DNA from 3 places in the Micromonospora sp. NPDC003816 genome. Region 1 is predicted to be linked to each of the others. Evidence: riboswitches for the same ligand, from Rfam matches in the RefSeq annotation. Region 1 holds a riboswitch; each other region holds the start of a gene.
What was found. A riboswitch is a leader RNA that binds a small molecule or an ion and turns the genes downstream of it on or off. The one in region 1 is predicted to bind cobalamin.
Positions count from the first base shown of each region.

Region 2: it holds a riboswitch for cobalamin, as region 1 does, so the genes downstream of both, ACFYTT_RS03155 (peptidase) here and metE (5-methyltetrahydropteroyltriglutamate--homocysteine S-methyltransferase) in region 1, are expected to answer to the same signal.
Region 3: it holds a riboswitch for cobalamin, as region 1 does, so the genes downstream of both, ACFYTT_RS03265 (ribonucleoside-diphosphate reductase subunit alpha) here and metE (5-methyltetrahydropteroyltriglutamate--homocysteine S-methyltransferase) in region 1, are expected to answer to the same signal.

Region 1 is NZ_JBIANP010000012.1:121,018-128,353, forward strand. Features, by position in the region: gene ACFYTT_RS27170 (AI-2E family transporter) at 113-1,399, shown strand; gene metE (5-methyltetrahydropteroyltriglutamate--homocysteine S-methyltransferase) at 1,477-3,774, opposite strand; cobalamin riboswitch at 3,894-4,113, opposite strand; gene ACFYTT_RS27180 (iron ABC transporter permease) at 4,280-5,368, shown strand; gene ACFYTT_RS27185 (ABC transporter substrate-binding protein) at 5,393-6,379, shown strand; gene ACFYTT_RS27190 (ABC transporter ATP-binding protein) at 6,376-7,161, shown strand; gene ACFYTT_RS27195 (class I SAM-dependent methyltransferase) at 7,158-7,336, shown strand, end outside.
Region 2 is NZ_JBIANP010000001.1:719,527-726,024, reverse strand. Features, by position in the region: gene ACFYTT_RS03160 (hypothetical protein) at 1-479, opposite strand, end outside; gene ACFYTT_RS03155 (peptidase) at 520-1,575, opposite strand; cobalamin riboswitch at 1,672-1,801, opposite strand; gene ACFYTT_RS03150 (DUF4240 domain-containing protein) at 1,905-2,444, shown strand; gene ACFYTT_RS03145 (hypothetical protein) at 2,820-4,127, shown strand; gene ACFYTT_RS03140 (Crp/Fnr family transcriptional regulator) at 4,227-4,862, opposite strand; gene ACFYTT_RS03135 (CDP-diacylglycerol diphosphatase) at 5,355-6,278, opposite strand.
Region 3 is NZ_JBIANP010000001.1:757,054-764,389, reverse strand. Features, by position in the region: gene ACFYTT_RS03275 (GntR family transcriptional regulator) at 1-671, opposite strand, end outside; gene ACFYTT_RS03270 (ribonucleotide-diphosphate reductase subunit beta) at 1,243-2,295, opposite strand; gene ACFYTT_RS03265 (ribonucleoside-diphosphate reductase subunit alpha) at 2,292-4,667, opposite strand; cobalamin riboswitch at 4,802-5,010, opposite strand; gene ACFYTT_RS03260 (amino acid adenylation domain-containing protein) at 5,131-7,336, shown strand, end outside.

The DNA.
Region 1 (7,336 bases):
CCGGCGAAGACCGGCGGCGGTCCGGTCGTTTCCGGCCTGGCCGCTGGTCACCGTGCCGGTGTGTGGCCCGACCCGTTACGGTGTACCGACCGATCTTCACCTGGGGGTTCCCTTGAGCCGGTTCGAGCAGCTGCGGCACCGACTGCGCCGGGCGTACGACGGGGGACGCGAGTCGGTACGCGCGGCCAGGGACCGGGACCGTACCCGGCAGGCCGACCGTGCGGAGGAGTTCGCCCGGCCCATCCCCGAGCCCCGCGCCGGCAACGACGGCGAGGACGGCCATCCCTCGACGATCAGCCGGGACGACGCCGGGGTGCCGCACTCGTTGCGGATCGCCGCCGCCTGGTCGTGGCGGATCATCGTCATCGGCATCGTCGGCTGGGCGATGCTGCGGTTCATGGGCACCATCCGCGTCGTGATCGTGCCCCTGCTGGTGGCGCTGCTGCTCTCCGCACTGCTGGCACCCGCCGTCGGCTGGCTGCTGCGGGCCCGCTTCCCCCGTTCGCTGGCCACCGCCGTGGTGCTGATCGGTGGACTGGCCGCCGTGGTCGGCACGCTGACCATGGTGGTCAGCGAGTTCGTCACCGGCCTGCCCGACCTCAGCCGCAACGCGGCCGACGGCATCGGTCAGATCCAGAACTGGCTGCGCGACGGGCCGCTGAACCTCTCCGACGGCACGTTGAACCAGTACATCCAGGCCGGGCAGAACTGGATCAACGAGAACACCCAGGCGCTGACCACCGGCGCGCTCTCCACCGCCGGCACGGTGGTGGAGATCTTCACCGGTGCGCTGCTGGTCCTCTTCGCCATGTTCTTCTTCCTCCGCGACGGCCAGCGCATCTGGCGGTTCATCGTGGGGATGTTCCCGGCCCCCGCCCGCTGGCGCCTCGACGACGCGGGCAGGGCCTCGTGGCAGACCCTGGTCGCCTACGTGCGGGCCACCGTGCTGGTGGCGTTCATCGACGCGGTGGGCATCGGTATCGCGCTGGTGCTGTTCGACGTGCCGTTCGCCTTCGCCCTGGCCGCGCTGGTCTTCCTCGGCGCGTTCATCCCGATCGTCGGTGCCACGCTCTCCGGCGCGGTGGCGGTGCTGGTCGCCCTGGTGGACGGCGGCTGGGTCACCGCGCTGTTCATCCTCGGCGCGGTGATCGTGGTGCAGCAGGTCGAGGGGAACGTCCTCCAGCCGTGGATCATGGGCAAGGCGGTGGCGCTGCACCCGCTGCCCGTGGTGCTGGCGGTCACCGCCGGTGTGGTGCTCGACGGCATCTTCGGCGCGCTCATCGCCGTACCGCTGATCGCCGTGCTCAACACCGCGGTCCGGCGGCTGGCCCGACGCCTCCCGCCGGCCGAGCAGCCACCGCCCCCGGAGGCGGTCGTGGTCAAGGCCACCGCACCCTGACCCTTCCGGTCCTCTCGGGTGTGCGGTCCGTCGGCGGTGCCCGCCGGTGGGCGGCTCCCACCGGCGGGCACCACGGGTCAGGCGTCGCTCGGCGCGGGCGTCGGCCCGTCGGCGGCCAGTTCGGCGCGGACCGAGGCGGCGGCCCGGACCAGCGCGGTCAGTGCGGGACGGACCTCGTCGTAGCCCCGGGTCTTGAGCCCGCAGTCGGGGTTGACCCAGAGCCGGTCCGGCCCGACGACCGCCGCCGCCCGGCGCAGCGCGGTGACCACCTCGGCGCCGTCGGGCACCCGGGGCGAGTGGATGTCGTAGACACCCGGCCCGATGCCCCGGGTGTAGCCGACGGTGGCCAGGTCGTCGAGGATCTCCATCCGGGAACGTGACGCCTCGATGCTGGTCACGTCGGCGTCCAGGGCGTCGATGGCGGGCAGCACCTCGCCGAACTCCGAGTAGCACAGGTGGGTGTGGATCGCCGTGGCGTCGGCGACGCCGCTGGTCGCCAGTCGGAACGCCGCCACCGACCAGTCCAGGTAGCCGGCGTGGTCCCGGCGGCGTGGTGGCAGCAGTTCCCGCAGGGCGGGCTCGTCGACCTGGATGATCCGGATGCCCGCCGCCTCCAGGTCCCGCGCCTCGTCACGCAGGGCCAGGGCGACCTGCCGGGCGGTCTCCGCCAGCGGCTGGTCCACCCGGACGAACGACCAGGCCAGGATGGTCACCGGACCGGTGAGCATGCCCTTGACCGGCCGGTCGGTGAGGGACTGGGCGTACCGGGACCAGGTCACCGTGATCGGTGCGCGCCGGGTCACGTCGCCGTACAGGATCGGTGGGCGTACGCACCGGGAGCCGTACGACTGGACCCAGCCGTGGGCGGTGGCGGCGAAGCCGTCGAGGTGTTCGGCGAAGTACTGCACCATGTCGTTGCGCTCCGGCTCGCCGTGCACCAGCACGTCCAGCCCGAGGCGTTCCTGTTCGGCCACCACCTCGGCGATCTCGGCCCGCATCCGCTCGGCGTAGCCGGCCGCGTCCAGGCGACCGGCCCGGTGCTCGGCCCGGGCCCGGCGCAACGCCTCGGTCTGCGGGAACGACCCGATGGTGGTGGTCGCCAGCACGGGCAGCCCGAGGCGTCGGCGCTGGGCCTCGGCGCGCTGCGGGTACGGGCCGCGTCGGGTGTGCTCGGGCCGTAGGGCCTCCAGGCGGGCACGGACCGCGTCGTCGCGCCACTGTGCCGGCACCGGCGCAGGCGCGGCGGGCAGCTCGCCCACCCCGTCGCGCAGCACCCGACCGAGCGCGACCACCTCGTCGACCTTCTGACGGGCGAACGCCAACCGGTCCCGTAGCCGGGGGTCCAGCTCGGTCTCGGCGGCCAGGTCCACCGGCACGTGCAGCAGCGAGCAGGAGGTGGACACGGCCACGCTGTCGGCGAGCCCGGTGAGGGTGGCGCCGACAGCCGCAGCGGCCCGCAGGTCGGTCCGCCACACGTTGCGGCCGTCGACCAGCCCGGCGACCACGGTCCGGCCCGGCAGCGCGCCGTGGCCGGCGAGCCGGTCCAGGTCACCCGGACCGGCGACCAGGTCCAACCCGATCGCCTCGATCGGCGTGTCCAGCAAGGCGGGCAGCGCGTCGCCGAGTTCGCCGAAGTAGGCGGCGACGAACAGGCGGGGCCGGTGGGTCAGCGCGCCGAGGCGGGCGTAGGCGGCGCTGAGGGCGCGGATCTCGGCGTCGGACCGGTCGCCGACGTACGCCGGTTCGTCGAGCTGCACCCACGGCACCCCGACGTCGGCGAGCGCGGTCAGCAGGTCGGCGTAGACGTCGACGAGGTCGTCCAGCCGGTCGAACGGGCGGAACCCGTCCGGCGCGTCGGCGGTGGGCTTGGCGAGCAGCAGCAGGGTGGCCGGGCCGACCAGCACCGGACGGGTGGTGATGCCGAGCGCCCGCGCCCGCCCGTAATCGGTCAGGGGCGTGTCGGCCCGGGCGGCGAAGGCGGTGTCCGGGCCGATCTCGGGCACCAGGTAGTGGTAGTTGGTGTCGAACCACTTCGTCATCTCCAGCGGCGGCTCCTGGGCGGTGCCGCGTGCCATGGCGAAGTAGGTGTCCAGCTCACCGAGGCCGAGCCGGCGGAACCGGTCGGGTACGGCGTCGACCGTGACGGCCGCGTCGAGCACGTGGTCGTAGAGCGAGAACGTGTTGGACGGTACGGCGGACAGGCCGGCGTCGTGCAACGTACGCCAGGTCTCCTCGCGTACCTGCGCGGCGGTGGCCCGCAGGGTCGGCTCGTCGATGCGGCCGGCCCAGTAGCCCTCGACTGCGGTCTTGAGTTCACGGCGCGGGCCGATGCGCGGATAGCCGAGCACGGTGCTCGTGCCGAACGGAGTGGTCATGTCGCCAGGGTTCCCTTCCCTCGAGGTCCGGCGGTACGGCTCCGGGGAAGGCTGGGGAGGGCACGGTGCGACGACCGACCTCGCCCGGGCCCTCCCGCGAGGCCGACGGCGGCGTGCGCGGCTGCGCACGCGGCACGGGCAGGTCTTCGGACTCGTGGGCGCGACCGGCTGGGCCGGTCTCCTACTGGCCGTCGCTTCCCGGACCCGACAGGGCGTCCAGTGCGTGTGACGGCGGTCGTTCCCACTCACCGCTGCGGGGCAGTCCCGGACTCACACCGGGTTCCCTCTTACGACGCCTCGACCGGACGGCCGGGGCGAACCAGTACCGTCTCGGATCCTAGCGTCCGGATCACGCGTGACGACCGGCGCGCGGGTGTGATGTCCGCACGGCGACACGGGGTCGAGCGGAGCGTGAACAACGACTCATCCGGCTTCCGCTGGCGTGATCTTGGTGTTAGCTTTTTGCAAAGACTTGGCAAGAACAACGACTTTGCGTGGGAGAGCGGTGAGCGTCACCACCCTGCCGACGAGCCCGACGGACGTGCTCGGTGTGGCGGCGCAGCGCCGCCGGACCGGCCTCTGGCTGCTCGCGCTGACCCTCGGCCTGGTCCTGACCGGCCTGGTCGCGGTCGGGGCCGGGGCGATCGGCATCCCGCCGCTCACGGTGGCCCGGATCATCGGGCACCAGCTCGTCGGCGTGCCGGGCGAGGTGAGCTGGACCGGACCGCAGCAGGCGATCGTCTGGCAGGTCCGACTGCCCCGGGTCCTGCTCGGCATGCTGGTCGGCGCCGGGCTGGCGGTCTGCGGCGTGGCCTTGCAGGCCATGGTCCGCAACGTGCTCGCCGACCCGTACCTGCTGGGGATCAACTCCGGCGCCTCCAGCGGCGCGGCCGCCGCGATCCTCTTCGGCGCCGGCGCCGGCTTCGGCCAGTACGCGCTCTCCACCAGCGCGTTCGTCGGCGCGCTCGGCGCCTCGCTGCTGGTCTTCCTGATCGCGCGCAGCGGCGGCCGGGTCACCTCCATCCGGCTGCTGCTGGCCGGCGTCGCCGTCGGGTACGCGCTGTACGCCACCACCAGCTTCCTGATCTTCGCCTCCGGATCCGCCGAGGGTGCCCGGTCGGTGATGTTCTGGCTCCTCGGGTCGCTGGGCCTGGCCCGCTGGAACGCCCTGCTGCTGATCGCCGCCGTGGTGCTGATCGGCACCATCGGATACCTGACCGTCGTCGGACGGCGGCTCGACGTGCTGGCCATCGGCGACGAGACCGCGCACACCCTGGGCGTCTCGCCGGACCGGTTCCGCCTCCGGCTGCTCGTGCTGGTCTCGCTCAGCGTCGGCATCCTGGTCTCCGCCGCCGGCAGCATCGGTTTCGTCGGCCTGGTCGTGCCGCACCTGGCCCGCCGCATCGTCGGCGCACCGCACGTCCGGGTGGTGCCGGTGGCCGCGCTGCTCGGGGCGATCCTCCTGGTCTGGGCCGACGTGCTGGCCCGGGTGCTGCTGGCACCGCAGGAGATCCCGATCGGCATCATCACCTCCCTGCTCGGTGCCCCCTTCCTGCTGGTCCTGATCCGTCGTCTGCACGCCTCCGGCGCCTGAACGCCCGTCCGTCAAGGAGAACCGATGTTGAAGGCTCGCCGCCTCGCCACCGCCGCCGCCTCCGCGTGCGTGCTGCTCGTCGCCGGGTGCGGCGGCGGCACCGACGGACCGACCGACGCCGCCCCCGGCTACCCGGTCACCGTGACCAACTGCGGCGTGGACGTCACCTTCGACGCCCCTCCGCAGCGGATCGTGCTACTCAAGAGCGCCGCCGTGCCGTACCTGCACGCGCTCGGCGTGCTGGACCGGGTCACCGCGCGGGCGGGGCAGTACCCGAAGGAGTACTACGACGCGGCGACCCAGGGCGAGCTGGACCGCATCCCGTTGCTGACCGACAAGACCGACACCAGCGGCCACCTCCAGATCTCCAAGGAGGTGGTGATCAGCCAGGAGCCCGACCTGGTCCTCGGCGAGGTCGACAACCTCTCCCGCGACACCCTCGCGGCGGTGGACATCCCGCTGCTGGAGGAGCCGGCGATGTGCCCGGACAGCACCGCCGTGCCGAGTTTCGACGACATCTACCGGCAGATGGAGACGTACGGCCGGGTGTTCGGCCGCCAGACCGAGGCGTCGACTGCGGTCACCGCGCTCCAGGACCGGATGACGAAGGTCCAGGCCGAGGCGGGCAACGGGTCCGGACGCACCGCGGCGGTGCTCTACCCGACCGTCGGCGGCGGCACCACGTACGCGTACGGCACCGGCAGCATGGCCCACCCGCAGTTGACGGCCGCCGGTTTCCGCAACGTCTTCGGCGACGTCAAGGAGCGGGTCTTCGAGGTCACCGTCGAGGAACTGCTCGGCCGCAACCCGGACGTGCTGATCCTGCTCTACGGCGACGGCGACCCCCGCGCGGTCGAGCAGGGGCTCACCGGGCTGCCGGGCGCGCAGCAGCTCAACGCGGTCCGCAACGGCCAGGTCATGACCCAGTTGTTCAACTTCACCGAGCCGCCGACGCCGTTGTCCATCGACGGTCTGGAGCGGATCGTGCAGCGCTTCGGGAACGGCTCGTGATCGAGGCCACCGACGTCACGTGGCGCTACGGCGCGAATCCGGTCATCGACGGGGTCAGCGTGACCGCCCGGCCGGGTCGGGTCCTCGGCCTGATCGGGCCCAACGGCAGCGGCAAGACCACGCTGCTGCGGTTGCTCTACGGCGCCCTGCGCAGCCGGACCGGGCAGGTCGTGGTGGACGGCGACGCGTTGGTCGCCCTGCCCGCCCGGGAGGCCGCGCGGCGGCTGGCCGTGGTCGTGCAGGAGAGCGGCGGGGAGACCGCCCTGACCGTGGCGGAGCTGGTGCTGCTCGGCCGGGGGCCGCACCTGTCGACGTTCCAGCGGACCGGTCGGGCCGACCACGAGATCGCCGCCCGCTGCCTGAGCCGGGTCGGTGCCACGCACCTGAGCGGGCGGGCGTTCGTCCAGCTCTCCGGCGGTGAGCGGCAGCGGGTGCTGATCGCCCGCGCGCTCGCCCAGCAGGCCACCCACCTGCTGCTCGACGAGCCCACCAACCACCTCGACATCCGCTACCAGCACGAGATCCTGCACCTGGTCCGCACGCTGGACACCTGCTCGGTCGTCGTGCTGCACGATCTCAACCTGGCCGCCCGCTACTGCGACGACCTGGTGCTGCTCGGCGCGGGCGGGGTCGCCGCCGCCGGCACCGTCGACGAGGTCCTCGACCCCGCCGTCCTGGAGCCCGTCTACGGCATCGGCATCCGGCGCCTGGACCTCGACGGCACCGTCCACCTGCTGTTCCACCCGATCCATGAGAGCACCGACGAGAGGACTGCGGCATGACCACGCAGGAGCGCATCAACGCCTACTGGACCGGCCGCGCACCCGAGTACGACGAGTACCAGCAGCGCCCCGACCGGCTCGCCGACGACCAGCGGGCCTGGGCGCAGATCTGGGCGCAGGCCCTGCCGGCCGCACCGCTGGACGTGCTCGACGTCGGCACCGGCACCGGCCAGGT
Region 2 (6,498 bases), on a different contig from region 1:
GTGATGCTGGGTGCCGTGCCGGTGCCGAAGGACCATCCCTCGACCGTTCCCGGCGCCGGGTTGTAGCTGGTCGCCCCCAGCGTGCTGTAGGTCCAGGCGGCGCCGCTGCCGGAGGCGTGCCAGTAGGACCAGTACGCGCTGGCCGGCGGGGTGTTGACGCAGGGCTCGGTGGCGGAGGTCGGCTGGCCGTTGATCCGGCAGATGAACGCCAGACCCCATCGTTGCGTCCCGGTCACCGTGTAGCCGGCTCCCTGGAGCGCGGCCAGCCCGGTGGCCGGGTCGCCGAGCGCGCACGCCACCTGGACGCCACCGCCGAGCGGGCCGTAGTCGACCACGACGGTGACCCCGGTCGTGCCGGTGCAGGCGGCGGCGTGGGCGGCGCGCGGCGACGGTTCGACGGCGATCAGGCCGAGTGCGACGACGGCCGCGGCCAGCAGGCCGGCGAACCACCGGCGGGCGGGACTCTGGACATGGGACATGGGCACTCCTTCGCCTCAGGGAACGGGAATCGGTGGGTGATCAGAGGCAGGGCAGGGTGGGTGCGCCGGTGGCGGCGCCGACGGACGAGAGCCGTGCGTACCCGGTGCCGGTGACACCGAGGACGGCCTGGGCGGTGGCGCGGGTGGCGGTGCCCGGGTCGAAGGCCCCGCCGTCGAAGTCGACGGCGCCCCGGTCGGCCGTCGGCGCGGCGCAGCCGACCTGCAACCCGGTCAGGAAGATCCGGGCCCGCAGCCAGGCCAGCGGTCGGCCGCCGTCGCGCAGGGCCTGCGCCGCCAGTCCGGTGCTGTTGGCGTTGGCGATCCCGTCGGCGTTGACGAACCCGCCGTCGACCCGCTGCACCGACACCAGCCAGCGCAGTGCCGCGGCGGCATCGGAGTGTCGTCCGGCGGCCCGCAGCGCCTGCGCCGTCAGGGCGGTGGCGTCCACGTCGGAGTCGCAGACCGGCTGCGCCGGCAGCACCGGGTAGCCGCCGTCCGGGCACCGGGTGCCGACCAGCCACGCGGCGGCCGACGGGGGCACGCCCGCCACGGTCCGGCGCAACGCGAGGATCGCGAAGGACTGGCTGAACGCGTTGCTGTAGTCACCCCACGCCGACCGGTCGGTGAAGCGGCCGTCGGGCGCCTGCAACCCGCGCAGCCGGGTGACGAGGTCCACCCCGCCGACGTCGGTCGGGTCGCCGCCGCGTACCGCGACGGCGAGGGCGAGCTTGGCGGTCGCGCCCGCGTACGCCTCGGTGGTGCCGTCGCCGACATAGCCGTCGCGGACGTCCGGCCGGGTGACCCAGGCCAGCGCCGACGCGCCGAAGTCGTCGGCGACACCGGCGGCGGCGAAGGCGAAGACCGCGTCGAGGGTCAACCCCTGGTCCGGGTACGCGACGCCGTCGAAGACGGTCTCGAATCGTTCCCCGTCGACCAGTTGCCGGGCCAGCCAACCGGCGGCTGCGTCCGAGCGGACGCCGCCCACCTGGACGGGGGCGGCGATCGCCGGACCGGTGAGAGTCAGGGTCAGGGTGAGGGCGGCGAGCACGCCGCAGAGCAGGGTGAGCGGGCGGTGCCGGCTCAGGCGGACGACCATCGGGCGCGCCTTTCCGGCCCGGCGGTCGTCAGAAACCCGGCCCGCCCGTCAGGACGTGGCTGGCCGGCCTCCGACCCGTGGGCCACGACGGGTGAGGTGCAGGAGCGCGGGTACGGCAGGTATTCGGGCTCGCCACCGGGGTTACCCCCGGCGGCCCACCGTTGCGGGCCAGCGCCGGACTTCGACCGGACTTCCCCCACACGTGACCGCGGCTGTGGAATTGTCGGGCCAGTCTGATCGGCCCTCGCCGTCGCTGTCAATGTGCGACCGGTCGCACGCCGTGCGTCACGCCGACTCCCGATGTCGGTGCTCGCCGCTATCGTCCGGCCATGACGAACAGTGATCTTGCCGTCCCCCCGACGCTGCCGACGGCCGAGGAGGAGGACCGCTTCTGGGCGCTGGTGGAGCAGGCGTGGGCCGGGTTGGGGCCGGAGCCGGCGGCCCTGCGTCGCGCCCTGATCGACCGCGATCCGGCGCACGACGACGGGTACGCCATGGACCCGTGGCTCGACCCCTTCCTCGACGAGCTGCGCCGGCTCTCCGCCGACCTGTCCCGCGCGGAGTTGGTCGCCCTCGACCGGGTGATCGAGCGCAAGCTGTACGACATCGACCGCGCCGACATCCACGAGATCACCGACGGTTCCGACGACGGCTTCCTGTACGCGCGCGGCCACATCGTGGCGTTGGGCCGGGAGTTCTACGAGGCAGTCCGGGCGAATCCGGCGACGGCAGTGCCCGACGCCGGCTGCGAGGGCTTCTGCTACCTCTTCTCCCACCTGCATCACGAGCGGTTCGGTGACTGGCCGGAGACCGGCTCGGGGATCAGCCGGGAGTCGTGCAGCAATCCGGCCGGCTGGGCCGACGCGTAGCTCCCGTCGGCACGACCAGGACACCCCCGGACCGACGTCGTCTGTGAGGTATGTTCGGTTCGACTCGCTCAATGCCACACACACGCTATCGGCGTATGCACATAAGTGAGCAGACGATCTCCCCCGCGACCGGCACCGTAGTGGTTCCCGAGTCGCGAGGGAGGTGATTTTCATGAAGAAGCTCACGGTTCGCCGGCTGGAGTCGGTGAAGACCAGCGCTGTCGCCGCTGCGTGTGTCGTCTCCTGACGGTGACACGCCACCTGAAGGCCGGCACCCGGACGGCAACTCCGGGTGCCGGCCTTCATCGATCCGCATGAGATGAGCGAAAAGGACGACTGACCATGGCCGGCTACCCACCAGACACACTTGTCCGAGTGCGCCCGTTCGACCACCGCGCGGAGGGCGACACCGTCATCATCGGCGATGTCGAGCGGCAGGTATTCCTGTCGATCCCCGCCGAAGGGCTGGATCTGCTCCACTCGCTGGCCGCCGGCAACTCGGTGGGCGAGGCGGTCCGCCAGTACGAGCAGAAGTACTCCGAGACGCCCGACATCACCGACTTCCTGGACGCGCTGGGCGACGAGGGCTTCGTCGAGGTCGACGGCGAGGCCGCCGCACCCGGCCCCGCCCCGGCCCCCGCCCCGGCCGCGACGTCCCGCCCCCGGCGCAGCTGGAGCCTGAACTGGCTCAGCCCGACGGTGGCCCGCCGCATGGTCAGCCTCCCCGTGCTGCTGCTCTGCGTCCTGGTCATCGCGGGCGGCGTGTATCTCGCCGCCGACGATCCCGACCTGCTGCCCACGCCCGGCGAGACGCTGCTGTTCCCCATCCACTTCGCGGCGCTGACCTGGGCGACGTTCATCCTCACCCTGGTCGGGGTCGCGATCCACGAGGCCGCGCACATGGTCGCGGCGCGGGCGGCGGGCGTACCGTCGCGGCTCGTCATCGGCAACCAGATGTACATCCTGGTGGTCCAGACCGACATGAGCACGATCTGGATGGCGCCGAAGCGGCAGCGCTTCGTCGCGTTCATCGCCGGGACCCTGGTGGACGGTGTGCTCGCCTCGTCCTTCGTCTTCGCCCTCTGGGCGGGCCGGCAGGGCTACCTGCAACTGCCGGAGTGGGGCGCGCTGCTGCTCACGGCACTGCTCTTCACGTACCTGGTCCGGATCATCTGGCAGACCTTCCTGTTCCTGCGGACCGACGGCTACTACATCGTCGCCACCGCGCTCGGTTGCCGGAACCTGATGTCCGACACCGAGGACTACCTGCGCAACCTGGTCGCGCGGATGGTGCGGCGCGCACCCCGGGTGGACCAGTCCGGCCTGCCCCGGCGGGAGATGCGCGTCGTGCGCTGGTACGCCCTGGCGTGGATCGGCGGGCGCCTGATGGCCCTGCTCACCCTGATCTTCGTCGGGATCCCGCTGCTGTGGGGCTTCATCTACCAGTTCCTGCTCTTCGTCTCCGGCCAGGACTCCATGATGGGGTCGTTTGACTTCGTCACCATCGCGGTGATCAGTTTCCTTCTCGACGGCGGCGGGCTGCTGCTCTGGGGACGCAGCCTCTATCGGGGTGCCCGGGAGCGACGTCGCCGGCACGACGTCCGGTCGGCCCGGGAGCAGGCCCGCGCAGCCACCCCGAGCACCACGACGCAGAAGGTCGTGGAACCGAGCGGCCAACAGTGACCCCTCGGTCGTCTCCCCCGACTCCCGCCTGCGGCCGACGTGGTCGCAGGTGGGAGTCGGCGGCGTTGCGGGTGGCGGCCGGCGCAGGGCGCGCAGCGGTCACGCCACGGCGTCGGGACGAGCCAGCCGGCCCGGCCCCAGGCCCATCCGTTCCATCAGGTAGTCGACGATCAGGCGCGGATCGGCGTGGAGGGAACCGCACGGTGCTCTCCGGATCATCCCGCGATCGGTGAAGCGTTGCAGGAACAGTCCGACCCGGGAGCGGGTCGTGCCGATCATCGCGGCGTAGTCCTCGTGGCGCAGCTTGAGACCGATCCGGATGGTGCGTCCGGAGGCGGTCCCGAACCCCTGTGCCAGGTCGAGCAGTCGCATCGCCAGGCGCGCCTCGCAGTCGGATGTGGTGTGTTGCAGCAGCAGCGAGCGGTGCCGACGCGCTTTCAACATCTGGCTGTGCAACCACACGTCGCAGATGCTCGCGTCGTCGAGAAGGTCCCGCAGGACGGCGGTGTCGAGCACGATCAGATTCGTGTCGACAACGGCAGCGGGAATGTACTGGTTAGGCATTCCGGGAAGTGAGTCCTCGCCGAAGTAGTCGTTCCTCGACAACACGTCGATAATGGTCCGGCGACCGGTCGGAGAATAGTGCTCCAGGTATATCGCGCCACCGTCGATGAAATAGACACGACCGTCCGCGCCCTCCGTCTGGTGCAACAGATCACCGGCCGCGAGCGTCACCCGTCGGGCCGCCACCGTGTGTGAGTAGAGAGCGGACCGTACGCCCCTCATGAGGCGGTGTGTCAGCTCGGAGCCGCGCGGCACGAGCATGTCGTCCAGGACGTTCGTGGCGGTCCGCGTACTGGCCAGGGTCATCTCCGTTCACCGTCCCGATGTCTCGTCAGCGCGGTGGGTGCCCAGGGATCGCGCCGGACCATCAATGATCTTGACGTCCGTTCCTGATACGCTAGCGAGTCACCCGGCCGCCCGTCAGTCGCGCGTTTTACCGGCTCCGGCGGACCGAACGGTTCCTCAGATGTGACCACCCGGCCAGAATGGGTCCGATTCGACCGTGGCGTCAACCCGTGAAATGGCCGCTCGCACCGCTTGTCGCCCACCGCGCGAGGGCGTCCCGCTCCGCACGGCACACCACCGCGGCTGGTGTAGCATGTCGTGTTCCGCCGCCCGGGGCCGGACACGACACATCGTGGCCGAGGTGCCCGACCGCTCGGGTCACGCGTAGGCGAGCAGGAAGTCGACGGTGCCGGTGCCGCCGGGCTGGCCCGGCGGGACGGTCAACCCCGGCTCGCTGTTCAGGACGTAGAAGCCCCCGTTGCCGATCAGGCGTGGGGTCACCGCCATCGCCTGGGCCGCCATGGTCGATCCGGTCGGTCGTACCACGCTGTCGAGCAGGAGCCGGAAGAGATTGTCGTTGAGGTTGGCGACGTGCAGGACCCGGTAGGAGCGCGGGGCGGGGGCGCCGGTGCTGGTCAGCCCCCAGATCGGCACGATCTGGTCGCGCCACCGGGCCGGGTTGTTGGTGATCGAGGCGTCGTGGTTCTGTAGTTGGGTCTGGATGCCCGAGTGGATCCCGGCCAGGTGGATGTGGAGTTGGTCCTGCTGCCGGATCATCGGGTCGGCCGAGTTGATGCCGAGCCCGACGTGTGGATAGACCACGTGTCCGGGCTGGCCGGGTTGGGCGTTCAGCCACGCGTCGAGCCAGTAGTTCGGGGCGGCGGCGGTGGTGATGAACGGGCACTCGATGCCGCTGACACGGCAGGTCGGGACGAGCAGGTAGTCGTGGTTGGACCCGGACCCGCCGTTGAGGACCACGTACGTCGCGGTGGTGCGCAGGCACTGTGGGAACGGCGGTCCGGGCTTCGCTCCGGTGCAGACCTGCACCCGGTCCCACAGGTCGTACCGACCTCCGGTGTCGCTCGGGTAACCGCAGAGGGCGGAGGGCGTGGGACAGGCGGCGGCGCCCGGAGCACCGGGGACGTCCGGGTTCGCCGGGGGGCCTCCCCCGTCGGCGGGGCCGCCGTCGGCGCGCGCCCGACCGGCCGCGACCAGGCCCAGGAGGCCCGTGGCGCCGACCGTTCCCGAGAGCCTGACGAACTGGCGTCGGCCCAGTTCCGTACCGGTCCTGTCGTCGCCCACCGTCAGCCTCCAGGGTTCCCGATCCGCGCGGACGCGCCGGTGTCCACCTCCGGCAGGGACGCCGGGCGGACGAATCGGACGCGATGTCGACATTAGGGCGGAGAAGCCGAAAGCTCCTCGACGTCGAGGGCCGGTCCCCTGATCGTGTCCGCCAACCGGTGATCATCGTCTCCCGGCCGCCGCGTTGACCTGACGTGCGGTTGAGGTTTTAGCGTGCGAG
Region 3 (7,336 bases), on a different contig from region 1:
TCTCTCTGGACGGGGGTCGGGGGGTTCGCGGAACGCAGCCGGGAGCAGGTCGTCTGCAGGTGTCGGTGCAGCTCGGCCTTGACCTCGGCGACCTTGCCGGCGGTGATCAGCCCGGCCAGGTCGTGGTGCTCCCGCGCCGAGGGCGCGAGGTCGGCCAGCCGCTTGCCGGAGGCGTGCAGCAGACCTTCGATGGTGGGGCGGAACTGGTCCCACAGGACGCTGAGCCGGGTCATCCCGGCGGTGGCGAAGAACGCGCTGTGGAACCGGATGTCCGCGGTCGTGAAGGCGACCGGGTCCCGGTCGTTCACCGCCGCGTCCATGTCGATCAGGGCGGTACGCAACTGACGGGCGAGGACGTCGCGCCGGACGGTGATGGCCCGCTCCACCGCCAGCAGCTCGAACGACTCCCGCAGAGCCATCAGCTCCTCGATGTCGGCGTCGTTCAGCGACCGGGTGACGGCGTTGCGGCCGGAGCCGGTGACCAGTCCCTCCGACCGCAGGATGCGGATGGCGTCACGGACCGGACCCCGGCTGACCTGGAAGGAGTCGGCCAGCTCCTCCTCGACGAGCCGGGTGCCCGACGGCACGTCGCCCACGATGATGCGACGGCGCAGCTCGCCGGCCAGCTTCTCGCCGAGGGACTCCGCCCTGATCGGCCTCACGTCCAACACGTTGTCCTCCTGATAACTGTTAACAGTTAACACTCGACTCATCCCACGGTCAACGGAAGATGACGAACGAGTTTCTCGATGTTTCCTGCCGGCATTTCGCCTGGTGGATGCCCCGGACGGGCCGAAGATCGGACCCTGCGCGTCGGTCACCGGCGCGCGGGGCGGGAGCACGAGGGCCGCCACGGGCCGCTCAGCGGGCAGCGGGGTCAGGCCCGGCCGCCGGTCCCCACGCCGTGGTCATGGCGACAGGGTACGGGCGCGGCCGTCTCGTCGACGCGCACGGAAGCGGGACGTGGACGAGGTCGGCACACTCAGGCTCGGTCGGTGTCCGGTACGAGCGCTGTCGAGCTGACAGCGGCGACGGATCGCGAGGCCGATAGCGCAACCGGTTCAGCTCGACAGCGGCCGACGACACGACCACGCCGGACACCACCTCCGCTCCGGCCACAGGGCCGGGCACCCGCCACAGGACCGGGCACCGCCACAGGACCGGGCACGGCCGGAGCCGAGCCGGAACGCCGAGGTCCCGGGTGGCGTCACGCCACCCGGGACCTCGGCACAGCCAGGTCGATCAGAAGTCGTCGTCGAAGCTGACCGAGCCGGTCACCCCGACCTGGTAGGCGGAGACCCGCCGCTCGAAGAAGTTCGACAGCTCCTGGACGTCCTGCAACTCCATGAACGCGAACGGGTTGCCGCTGCCGTACATCGGGGCGATGCCGAGGACGGCCAGCCGCCGGTCGGCCACGTGCTGGAGGTACTCCCGCATGTCGGCCGGCGACATGCCGGAGACGCCCTGCTCCAGCAGGTCGACGGCGAACTGCACCTCGCACTCGACCGCCTCGGCCAGCATGTCCTTGACCTGCTGCTCCAGCTCGGCGTCGAACAGGTCCGGCTCCTCGGCGCGGACGGTGTCGACCACGTCGAAGGCGAAGGCCATGTGCATGGACTCGTCGCGGAACACCCAGTTGGTGCCCGAGGCGAGGCCGTGCAGCAGCCCCCGGGAGCGCAGGAAGTAGACGTAGGCGAAGGCGCCGTAGAAGAACAGGCCCTCGATGCAGGCGGCGAAGCAGATCAGGTTCAGCAGGAAGGCCCGCCGGTCCTCGCGGGTCCGCAGCTCGCGCAGGTCGAAGATGGAGTCGATCCACGTGAAGCAGAACTCGGCCTTGCGGGCGATCGACGGGATGTTCTCCACCGCCGCGAACGCCTCGAACCGTTCCTTCTCGTCCGGAACGTAGGTGTCCAGCAGGTTCAGGTAGAACTGGACGTGCACCGCTTCCTCGAACAGCTGCCGGGAGAGGTACAGCCGGCCTTCCGGCGAGTTGACGTGCTGATAGAGGTTGAGCACGAGGTTGTTGGCGACGATGGTGTCGCCGGTGGCGAAGAACGCCACGAGCCGGGACACCAGGTGCTGCTCGGCCGGGGAGAGTTTGGCCAGGTCGGCGAGGTCGGAGTGCAGATCGACCTCCTCCACCGTCCAGGTGTTCTTGATGGCGTCCTTGAAGCGGTCGAAGAACTGCGGGTAGCGCATCGGCCGCAGGGTCAGGTCCATGCCGGGATCGAGCAGCAGGTGCCGCTCCCCCACGCCGGTGCTCGTGCTGGTGCTGGTCTCGGAGACGGTGGTCACTGGCATGCCTCGCAGCTCTCGGGGTTCTCCAGGGAGCAGGCCAACGCCTCGTCGTCGCTGACCGCCACGACCGGCGTGACGCTCGGGGTGACGGCGACGGTGGCCTGCTGGATCCGGGTCGCCGGACGCGACCGCAGGTAGTAGGTGGTCTTCAGCCCGGACTTCCAGGCGTACAGGTACATCGAGGAGAGCTTGCCGATGGTCGGCGCGCTCAGGAACAGGTTCAGCGACTGCGACTGGTCGATGAAGGGGGCGCGGGCCGCCGCCAGGTCGATCAGCGCCCGCTGCGGCAGCTCCCACGCGGTCCGGAACAGCTCGCGTACGTCGGCGGGCAGCTCGACCACGCCCTGCACGGAACCCTCGGCGCGCTTGATCTGCTCCCGGATCGGGGCCGTCCACAGCCCGCGCGCCTTCAGTTCGCGGACCAGATAGGTGTTGATCTGGAGGAACTCGCCGGACATCGTCTCGCGCTTGAACAGGTTGGACACCTGCGGCTCGATGCACTCGTAGCAGCCGGCGATCGAGGCGATGGTGGCGGTCGGGGCGATCGCCACCAGCAGCGAGTTCCGCAGGCCGTGCCGACCGATCGTCTCGCGCAGCGCGGCCCACCGCTCGGTCTGGCCGACCTCGGCGCCCCACAGGTCCGGGTGCAGCTCACCCCGGGCGGCGCGGGTCTCGGCGTACGCGGGATGCGGGCCGAACCGCTCGGCGAGCCCGGCGGAGGTCTCCAACGCGGTCAGGAAGATCTCCTCCTGCACGCGGGTCGACAGCTCCCGGGCGGCCGGGGAGTCGAACGGCAGGCGCAGCGTGAAAAGCGCGTCCTGGAGGCCCATCAGCCCGAGCCCGACGGGGCGCCAGCGCGGGTTCGACGCCGCCGCCTGCTCGGCCGGGTAGTAGTTGATGTCGATCACCCGGTCCAGGAACACCACGGCGGTCCGCACCGTCGCGCGCAGCCGCTCCCAGTCGACCCCGTCCGCGGTGACGTGCGCGCCCAGGTTGACCGACCCGAGGTTGCAGACCGCCGTCTCGGCGTCGTCGTTGACCTCCAGGATCTCGGTGCAGAGGTTCGACAGGTGGATGGTGTTGCCCGGGGCACCGGTCTGGTTGGAGAGCCGGTTCGAGGCGTCCTTGAAGGTCATCCACCCGTTGCCGGTCTGCGCGAGCGTCCGCATCATCCGGCCGTACAGGTCGCGGGCCTTGACGGTCTTGACCGCCTTCTTCTCCGCCGCGCGGTACGCCTCGTCGAACGCCTCACCGAACAGGTCGGGCAGCTCGGGAGCATCCGACGGGTCGACCAGCGACCAGTCGCCGTCCGCCTCGACCCGACGCATGAACTCGTCCGGAATCCAGTTGGCGAGGTTCAGGTTGTGCGTACGACGGGACTCCTCGCCGGTGTTGTCCCGCAGTTCGAGGAACTCCTCCACGTCCGGGTGCCACGGTTCGAGGTAGACGCAGGCCGCGCCCTTGCGACGACCGCCCTGGTTGACCGCGGCCACCCCGGCGTCCAGCGTCTTGAGGAACGGCACGATGCCGTTCGACCTGCCGTTGGTGCCCCGGATCAGGGCGCCCCGACCGCGCACCCGGGACCAGGAGATGCCGATGCCGCCGGAGAACTTGGACAGCTTCGCGACCTGGTGGTAGCGCTCGTAGATGGAGTCGAGCTCGTCGCGCGGCGAGTCGACCAGGAAGCACGAGGACATCTGCGTGTGCCGGGTGCCGGAGTTGAACAGCGTCGGCGAGCTGGGCAGGTAGGCCAGGCTGGACATCAGCCGGTAGAAGCCGATCGCCTCGCCGGGCGTCTGGGACAGGCCGCAGGCGACCCGCAGCAGCCAGTACTGCGGCGTCTCCACCACGAGCCGGGTCTGCGGGTGCCGCAGCAGGTACCGGTCGGCGACGGTGCGCAGGCCGAAGTACTCGAAGCGCAGGTCCCCCGCCGGGTCGACGGCGTCGTCCAGCTTGCGGGCGTTGCGGGCCACGAACGCGGCGGTGTCGACGCCGATCAGGCCCAGGCCGTGTGCGTACCGGATGGACTGGCTGAAGCTGGCCACCTGCTGTCCGCGGACCTCCTTGTCCACGTACGCGGCCAGCAGTCGGGCCGCCAGCTTCGAGTACTGCGGCTCCTCACCGATCAGTTCGGCCGCGGTCTGGATGGAGAGCTTGTCCATCTCGGCCGTGGTCGCGCCGTCGTACAGCCCGCTGATGGTCTTCGTCGCCACCCGCAGCGGGTCGATCTCGTCCAGGTCGGCGACCCACCGCTCGACCGCCTTGACGATCTTGTTGACGTCCACCGGCTCGGTGTCGCCGTTCCGCTTGCGGACCTGCATGACGTGCCGGCGTTGCTCCGGCCCCGCCTGCTCCTGGGTCACCGTCATGTTCCCCTCCTCACGCCTGTCCCCGAGATCGTCGGGTCCGCGCGGGAGGACGCCGCCGGTCTGCCGACGGCACTGCTGCCGTGACGACCAGCTCCTGGCGTCGGCCGTCCCACGCGGCCTTCGACCGCCGCACACGTCGCGTGCGGCGCGCTGGCAGGTCTTCGGACTCGTGGGCCTGATGCTCGCGCCTACTGGCCGTCGCTTCCCAGACCTGGCGGGTCCAGTGCGTGATGACGGCGGTCGTTCCCACTCACCGCTGCGGGGCAGTCCCGGATTCACACCGGGTTCCCTCTTGCCTCGACCGCCGTGGAGCGGCGGTCGAACCAGCTACGGGGCACACCATATATGGGTGCGGTGCGGAGATGGCAACACCAGATGCTGTGCCGGGCGTGTCGCGTGTCAGATGACGGGCATCCCGGCGACCGTCGGCCGGGTACTCGATCATGCCCACTAGCATCGTCGCGTGCAGACTGCGGCCGGACCCGGCGACCGACGGACACTGCTCGACGTCCTCGTCCAGGCCGCGGATCGCGCACCCGACCAGGTGGTCGTGCACGTTCGCGAGGACGGCACCGAGCGCACCGTCACCGTGCGGCAGTTGCGGGACGAGTCGCTGCGGGTGGCGGGCGGCTACCGGGCGGCCGGCGTGATCCCCGGCACCCCGGTGATCCTGGTCGCCGACGCCGGCGACGACTTCCAGCCGCTGTTCTGGGGGGCGCTCGCCGCCGGGCTGGTCCCGGTGCCGCTGCCGCCCGAACCGGCCCGGGTACGGGCGGTGCGCGAGCTGCTCGCCGACGCGGTGACCGTGGTGGACGACGCCACCGGGGCGGTCGCCGACGGGCTGGCGGGCCTGGTGCTGCGGCTGGCCGACCTGCGTACCAGCCCCCCGCTGGAGGAGTCGTTCGCCGCCGACCCCGACGACGTGGCGTTCCTCCAGTTCTCCTCCGGCAGCACCGGCACGCCGCGCGGGGTGGAGCTGACCCACGCCAACGTGCTGGCCAATGTGGAGCAGTCCCGGCTGGCCAGCGGCGCCGGGCCGGACGACGTGCTGGTCACCTGGATGCCGTACTTCCACGACATGGGGTTGATCGGCACCCACCTGACCCCGCTGGCCATCGGGTGCACGCAGGTCCGCGTACCTCCGATGGCGTTCGCCAAGCGCCCGGCACTGTGGTTCACCGCCGCCCACCGGCATCGCGCGACCCTGCTCTCGGCGGCGAACTTCGCGCTGGCGCTGGCGGTCCGCCGGGTCCCGACGGATCTTCTCGCCACGCTCGACCTGAGCCGCGTCCGGTGCGTGGTGGTGGGCGCGGAGCCCATCTCCCCCACGGTGTGGCGGGCCTTCCTGACGCACGTCCGCCCGGCCGGGCTCGCCCCGGCCGCCCTGCGACCGGTGTACGGCCTGGCGGAGGCGACCCTCGCGGTGACCTTCCCGCCGCCCGGGGAGGTCGCCGCGCCGCTGGTGCTGGACCGTGCCGCGCTGAGCCAGGGCCGGGCGGTGAGCACCGCGCCGGGTACGCACGCGGTGGAGCTGATGGACCTGGGACACCCCGTGCCCGGCTGCGAGGTACGCGTCGTCGACGAGCGGCACCGTCCGCTGCCCGAGGAGCGGGTGGGCCTGGTCGAGGTACGCGGCCCGAACGTGGCGCGCGGCTACCACCGGGATCCGCAGGCCAGCCGGGAGACCTTCGTGGACGGCTGGCTGCGCACCGGTGACCTGGGCTTCCAGCGCGCCGGCCGGCTCTGTGTGACCGGCCGCGCGAAGGACGTGATCTTCGTCAACGGCCGGACGTTCCACGCGTCCGACCTGGAGGCGGTGGCCGCCGCGACCGCCGGGCTGCCGGCCACGATGACCGCGGTGGTCGGCTGCACCGACCCGGACAGCGGCGGCGAGCGGATCGTGGTCTTCGTGGCCTGGGCCCGTCCGCCCGCCGGGGCAGCCGTGGTGCTCGACGCCACGCGGGCCCGGGTCGCCGAGGCGGCCGGGCACCACGACGTGCGGGTGCTGCCGCTTCCGCCCGGCGCGTTCGCCCGCACCACCAGCGGCAAGCTGCGGCGGCGACGGATGCGCGAACGCTACCTGGCCGGTGACTTCGCCGACCGGGAACGCCGCTGGCACCTGGCGGCGACCAGCCGCCCACGCCCGTCGACGTCCGACCCCACTCCACCGGCGACCTCGACGGACCCACACCCGGTATCCGCGCCGCCGTCCCCGGGGCCGCTGTCCCGGCGACGGGTCGAGCAGGTCGTCCGGGCGGTCTGGGCCCGGGTGCTGGACCGGCCCGCCGACACCATCGCGGCGGACGACCGCTTCCTGGCCATCGGCGGGTCGTCGCTCACGGCGATGGAGGTGCTGGCCGGGCTGGAGGACGCCCTCGGCACCACGTTCGATCCGGCGGACCTGCGGGACTGTCCCACCGTCGCCGCGCTCACCGACCGCATCCTGGCCGGGCCGTCGGCGACCCGGACGGCACCGCTCGGGAGTCCCGTCCCACCGGCACCGGACGACCGCTCCGGCGCGACGCCGCTCGCGGTCATCGGGATGGCCTGCCGGTTCCCCGGCGCGGACGACCCGGACGAGTTCTGGCGCGGGCTCGTCGACGGCGTCGACGCGGTGCGGCCGGTGCCGGAGCACCGGTGGACGCCGCAGGACGGCCGACCTCGCTGGG